One region of the Nocardiopsis sp. CNS-639 genome, then DNA from elsewhere that is predicted to be linked to it. Evidence: predicted binding sites of a transcription regulator. Region 1 holds the regulator's gene; the other holds the start of a gene.

Region 1 (3,373 bases):
CAGGCCGATCTCGTGGGCCGGTACCTCGGCCAGGCCGCGGCCGCGGATCTCCTCCTCGACCTGCTGGCCGAGCTTGGCCAGGGCGTCCTCGGAGACGGGGCGGCCCTGGCAGGCCCGGCGCACCCCGGCGATGATCTTGGTCCTGCTGAAGGGCTCGGTGACCCCCGAGCGCTTGGCCACCATCAGCAGGACGGTCTCCTGGGTGGTGAACCTGCGCTCGCAGACAGGGCAGGACCGGCGGCGTCGGATGGCCGCGCCGTCGTCGGTGGACCTGCTGTCGATCACCCGGGTGTCCGGATGGCGGCAGAACGGACAGTGCACCCTGGTTCACCTGCTTCTCTCACCGAACGACAACGCTTAGGTACCACTAAACCACAACTTCTGGGCAATCGCCCCTGTCGCCACACCAGATGTTGTGGTCGAACCTAGACTTCTTCCTGACCCGCCGCAACCCTGGCACGGGCGTGTCACGGACACGGCCGAACGGCCGCGCGGCATCGCGGTCCGCGGCGGCGGGATGGGCGGGGAGGTCGGCGCGGGCGGATCGCTGCGGGGGCGGCCCGGCACCGCGCTCAAGGATAGCGTCGCCGCCCGGAGCCCCCGCGCCCCGGCGGCGGGCGTCGGAATCCCGGCGTCGCGGGGATTTCGGTCGAGCCTGCGCTCCGGGATAAGACCCCCGCGCCTGGCCGGAACCGCTGTCACGGACACGCGTTCGCGCATTCCGGGGACAACAGCGCGTGAACGCGTGTACACACGTAAGTGCAGGCCGGAAATTGTCCGCGAATACGCGCGACGGCAATTGTCCCCAGCCTCGAACGCTTGTTTGATATCACCGTGTGCAACGACTAAAGTTGACCTTGATTTCACACCGGTTTCGCCATCACGTGGACCCCCAGGTCGGCACGGTCGCGGACCGGGGGTGGCCAGTCACACAAGCAGGCCCTGACCGAACCGAATGCCGAGGAGGCCCGGCCGTGCCGGAGGAGAATCCCGGAACCGCAGACACCGCCACCGTTCTCGCACCAACGGAGAACACGGGCGGGTCCACGCCCGAAGCCCCCAAACTCACCGCGCGCCAGCAGAGCGTGCTGAACTGCATCCAGCGCTATGTCCGGGAGCGGGGTTTCCCCCCGTCGATAAGGGAAATCGGGGAAGCGGTCGGCCTGTCCAGCCCGTCCAGCGTGGCGCACCAGCTCAAGGTCCTCCAGCGCAAGGGTTACCTGCACCGCGACCAGAACCGGCCGCGCGCGGTGGAGCTGCGCACGCCCGGTCGCGCCTCGGGGCGGACCCTGGTGCCCGAGGACATCGACCTCTCGCGCGCCGCCGCCGTGCCGCTGGTCGGCCGGATCGCCGCCGGTGGTCCGATCCTGGCCGAGGAGTCGGTGGAGGACGTGCTCGCCCTGCCGCGTCAGCTGGTGGGCGAGGGGCGCCTGTTCATGCTCACCGTGGTCGGCGACTCGATGACCGACGCCGCCATCACCGACGGTGACATGGTGGTGGTGCGCCAGCAGCAGGACGCCAACAACGGCGACATCGTGGCGGCGCTGCTCGACGAGGAGGCGACCGTCAAGGTGCTGCGCCGCGAGGAGGGCGGCCACGTGTGGCTGATGCCGCGCAACGAGGCCTACGAGCCGATCAACGGCGACGACGCCACCATCCTCGGCAAGGTGGTCGCGGTCATGCGCCGTGTCTGAGGTCCCCGCGTACCCGCGTCTCCGGTCCCTCTCCCCTCGGAGGGATCGGGGGCGCTTCCCCCTGTGGACGACGCGGGGCCGGCCGGCACGGGCCGCTAGGCTGAGGAGGTGTTCACACGTGCCTCCTCCCCCGCCGTCCGCTGGCGCACCGCACTGCTCGGTGCGGCGAGCGCCGTCCTGTTGACCGCCTCCTGCGCCCCCGCCGACGACGGGGCCGCCGAGGCGCCGGGGGTCGGCGGCGTCGAGCGCGAGGTGGCCTTCGAGGGCGGCGGGCACGAGGTGTCCGGCACCTTCCGGATGCCCCAGGACGTCTCCGGCACCGTTCCGGGCGCGCTCATCATCTCCGGCAGCGGTCCCACCGACCGCGACGGCAACAGCTCCGTGCGCCCCAACGCCAACACCAACCAGAACCTGTCCCGGGTGCTCGCCGAGGTGGGGGTGGCCTCGCTGCGCTACGACAAGTACGGCAGCGGTCCGGACTTCGAGACGCCGGACCCCGGCGGCGAGGTCGTGCCGGTGGACCCGGTGATCTTCGACGAGCAGGTCGCGGCCGCCTACGAGGAGCTCGTCTCCCAGCCCGAGGTGGACCCCGAACGGGTGGTCGTCGTCGGGCACAGCGAGGGCGCCCTGTACGCGCTGCGCGCCCACGATCTCATCGGCGCGGAGCACCCCTCCCCCGCGCTCGTGCTGGCCGCGCCTCCCGGTACGCGCTACCTCGACCTGATCGACCGCCAGCTCACCGAGCAGGCGCGTGCCGTCGAGGCCTCGGGCCAGGTGGAGGAGGGGCAGGTGGTCCAGCTCCTCTCGGACTCCCGCGCCGGACGGGCCGCGATCAGGTCCGGGCGTGCGCTCAGCGAGGTGGAGATGCCCAGCGGGGGTGTGCTGGGCGTCTACACCCCGGTCAACGAGGACTTCCTGGCCTACATGGACGCCTTCGACCCCGTCGACCTGGCGGAGGACCTGCCCGGGGGCACCCCGGTGCTGGTGCTGTGGGGGGAGCGGGACGCGCAGGTGTCCCGGCAGGACGTGGACCGGCTGATGACCGGTCTGGAGGGCGCGGGACGGGTGGACGTCCCCGACACCGACCACATCTTCCGCCGCTACCGGGACGAGCCCGGGGCCACGGTCCTGGACGAACAGCGCCCCTTCGCCGAGGAGGTCGCGCCCGCGCTGGAGGAGTTCCTGGGCACGGCCTGGTAGCCGCGCCGGAGCCTCACTCGGGGATGGAGTCCGGCAGCGCCTCGGTCACGGACAGCGCGAACTCCTCGGCGCCCGCGACCATGCGCTCCCGGTCGCCCGGGTTCTGCGCGTCGTAGCTGGCCGCCAGGCTGTAACAGGTCTCCAGGTACAGGTTGGACACCCGGGCGCCGACGCAGGCGACCGTGTACGGGTTCTCCTGGACCCAGGCGACCGCCTCCTCGCCGACGCCTTCCAGCTCCTGCGCGTCGTACTGGGAGGTGGTGGTGCGCAGGTTGTCGGCGGCCGTCGTGACGCCGCCCGGGTCGGGGGCGGCCACGGCCACCAGCGTCGCGGTGGCCGGAACCTGTTCGCCGGGGCCGCCGGGGGTCGCCCACCGGCACTGCCAGCCGGAGCCGAACGCCTCCTGCGGGCCGCCGACCGGTTCCTCGACCTCCAACTCGTGGTCGGGCACCAGTTCGTCCAGCGTCCCGGTCTCGGCG
Region 2 (3,373 bases), on a different contig from region 1:
ACTCCCTGGTGGGGACGCTGCCGGGGTTCGTGGAGCGGTACCGGGAGCGCTCTCCGGTCAACCGCGCCGGGGAGATCGACGTGCCGGTGCTGCTGGTGCAGGGCCTGGAGGACAGGGTCGTGACCCCGGACCAGGCCACGGCGATGGCGACGGCGCTGGGGCGGCGCGGGGCGCCGTACGCGCTGGTGGAGTTCGAGGGCGAGGGACACGGGTTCACCGGGCAGGAGGCGCGGATCCGCTCCCTGGAGACGGAGCTGGCCTTCTACGCGCGGGTGTTCGGGTTCGAGGCCGACGTGGCGCCGCTGGAGCTGGTGACCGCTCCGCCGGAGACCGGGGCCGTCGGGGACGGCGCGGAACCGGCCGCGGAGGGCTCCCGGGCGCCCGGCGCGGAGGCCGCCGGGGAGTCCGGTGACACCGGGGACGCCCCGAGCGCGGAGGACACCGCCGACGCGCTCGCGCGGGACGCCGGGCGGGACGGCGGGCCCCCGAGTCCCGCGGAGGCCGCCGCCGGTCCGACTGCCGCCGGCGACTGACCCTCCGGAAACGGAGCGGACGGGGCGGGCGGTCCCGGTGGAGGGCACCACCGGCCCGACCGCTGTCGGCGGCAACGGTTCAGAAGTCGGGGTCGGGGGCGTGGAGTTCGGCCTCCACGCCCTCGCGTTCGAGTTCCTCGCGGACCACCCGGTAGGACAGGCCCGCCGAGTAGCCCTTGCGGGCCAGAAAACCCAGGGCGCGGCGGATCCGCGTCTCCTCGTCCCTGCCCCGGGTGGCGGCCAGGCGGCGGCGCGCCAGGTCGCGGGCGGCCTCCTCCTCGTCCTGGTCGCTGAGTTCGCCGACGGCCTCCCGGACGGTGTCCTCCTCCACGCCGCGGGTGCGCAGCTCCTGGGCCAGGGCGCGGCGGGAGAGCCGTCTGCCGTGGTGGCGGGAGGACACCCAGGCCTGGGAGAAGGCGGCGTCGTCGATCAGTCCGGCCTCGCCGAACGTGTCCAGGACCGAGGTGACGACCTCCTCCTCGTACTCCCGGCGGTGCAGCGCCCGCTCCAGCTGGGCGCGGGTGCGCGGGGAGTGGGTGAGCATCCGCAGGACCAGGGCGCGGGCCTCGGCCTCGGGGTCCTTCCCGGGCGGGGCCGCCCCGCCCGGGGAGGGGCCGTCGTCCTCGGGGTGGTGCCGGTCCGGGGACCGGCTCCCCTCACGCATCAGCCGCGGGCGCCTTGGGGGTCCTGGCCGCGGCGCGCTTGGCGGGTGCCTTGGCCGCGGCGGCCGGGTCCGCAGCCGCGTCCGCGGCGGCCTTGGCCGGTTCGGCGGCCGGGCCGGAGGCGCTGTCGTCGCCCTTGACGGGCACGCCCAGCTTCTCCTTGATCTTCTTCTCGACCTCGTTGGCCATGTCGGCGTTCTCGCGCAGGAAGTTGCGCGCGTTCTCCTTGCCCTGGCCCAGCTGGGTGCCCTCGTAGGTGTACCAGGCGCCCGACTTGCGGACGATCCCGTGCTCCACGCCCAAGTCGATGAGGCTGCCCTCGCGCGAGACGCCCACCCCGTAGAGGATGTCGAACTCGGCCTGCTTGAAGGGCGGCGCGACCTTGTTCTTGACGACCTTGACGCGGGTGCGGTTGCCGACCGCGTCGGTGCCGTCCTTGAGCGTCTCGATGCGGCGCACGTCCAGGCGCACCGAGGCGTAGAACTTGAGCGCCTTGCCGCCGGTCGTCGTCTCGGGCGAGCCGAACATGACGCCGACCTTCTCGCGCAGCTGGTTGATGAAGATCGCGGTGGTGTTGGTCTGGTGGAGCGCACCGGCGATCTTGCGCAGCGCCTGGGACATCAGGCGGGCCTGGAGTCCGACGTGGCTGTCGCCCATCTCGCCCTCGATCTCCGCGCGGGGCACCAGGGCCGCCACGGAGTCGATGACGATGATGGAGACCGCGCCGGAGCGGATGAGCATGTCGACGATCTCCAGCGCCTGCTCACCGGTGTCCGGCTGCGAGAGCAGCAGGTCGTCGGTGTTGACGCCGATCTTCTTGGCGTACTCGGGGTCGAGCGCGTGCTCGGCGTCGACGAAGGCCGCGATGCCGCCCATCCGCTGGGCGCTGGCCACCGCGTGCAGGGCGACGGTGGTCTTACCGCTGGACTCGGGGCCGTAGATCTCCACGACGCGGCCCCGGGGCAGGCCTCCGATGCCGAGCGCCACGTCGAGCGCGATCGCCCCGGTGGGGATCGACTCCACCGGCGGGCGGTCGTCGTCGCCCAGGCGCATGATGGAGCCCTTGCCGAACTGCCGCTCGATCTGGGCGAGCGCTGTTTCGAGAGCCTTGTCTCGGTCTCCAGATGCCACGGGATACCCCTGTTGTTGGGTGGATGCCTTTTTCTTCATGGTGAGCACGACGCTACGCGGTCGCTACGACAATCGCGACGTCCCACGTCCGCCTGTGGATAACCCACCCTACCCGAACCTGTGTTCGATGTGGCGTACGAAACGGATGCGACCTCGCGGGAGGTCCGTCGCCGGATCAGCGTCTGGAGGCGGGCAGGTCGAAGGCGTCGCACACGGCGCGCCACACCTCCTTGGCCGCCACCCCGTCGGCGAGCGCCTGCTCGACCGTGCGGGACCCGAGCCCCTCCAGGACGTGGTCGCGGGCCACACTCTGCGCGTAGGCCTCGCCGAACTGCTCGTGCATGTTGTGCCAGAAAACCGTGAGTCTCATCGGGCCCAGTATCGGTGATCGCGGCGTCCGCCGCGCCCCCTCCCCTTTGTCGCCGCCCGCGGGCAGACTGGCGGCATGAGCCGTGCGCCCCGTCCCCTCGAACGCTTCGGACCCGCCACCAGGGCCTGGTTCGACCGGGCCTTTCCCGCGGGCCCCACCCCCGCCCAGACCGGTGCCTGGGAGTCGGTCCAGCGCGGGAGGAACACCCTGGTGGTGGCCCCGACCGGCTCGGGCAAGACCCTGTCGGCCTTCCTGTGGTCGCTGGACCGGCTGTCCTCGGCCCCCGTCCCCGAGGACCGCGCCCGCCGCTGCCGGGTGCTGTACGTGTCCCCGCTCAAGGCCCTCGCGGCGGACGTGGAGCGCAACCTGCGCGTCCCCCTGGCCGGGATCGCGGCCGCCGCCGAGGCCGGGGGGCACGCGCTGTCCCCGGTCACCGTGGGGGTGCGCACCGGCGACACCCCCGCCGCCGAGCGGCGCAGGCTCGCCACCCGGCCGCCGGACGTGCTCATCACCACGCCCGAGTCGCTGTTCCTGGTGCTCACCTCGCGGGCCAGGGAGGGGCTGGCCGGGGTGGAGACGGTCATCGTCGACGAGGTGCACGCGCTCGCGGGGAGCAAACGCGGCGCGCACCTGGCGCTGAGCCTGGAGCGGCTGGACGCCCTGCTGGACCGCCCGGC

The links. Region 1 encodes LexA, which represses DNA repair genes until DNA is damaged. Its sites were predicted from a motif close to TCGAACANNTGTTCGA; they were not measured.
Region 2: the regulator LexA is predicted to act here: its motif matches at 2,439-2,454, upstream of recA (recombinase RecA).

What each region holds. Positions count from the first base shown of each region.
Region 1 covers NZ_KB906864.1:83,725-87,097, reverse strand. The annotation lists gene nrdR (transcriptional regulator NrdR) at 1-321, opposite strand, end outside; gene lexA (transcriptional repressor LexA) at 975-1,694, shown strand; gene G011_RS0117615 (S9 family peptidase) at 1,803-2,894, shown strand; gene G011_RS0117610 (hypothetical protein) at 2,908-3,373, opposite strand, start outside.
Region 2 covers NZ_KB906854.1:318,520-321,892, reverse strand. The annotation lists gene G011_RS0101270 (prolyl oligopeptidase family serine peptidase) at 1-533, shown strand, start outside; gene recX (recombination regulator RecX) at 613-1,197, opposite strand; gene recA (recombinase RecA) at 1,190-2,326, opposite strand; gene G011_RS30845 (DUF3046 domain-containing protein) at 2,502-2,696, opposite strand; gene G011_RS0101250 (ATP-dependent helicase) at 2,772-3,373, shown strand, end outside.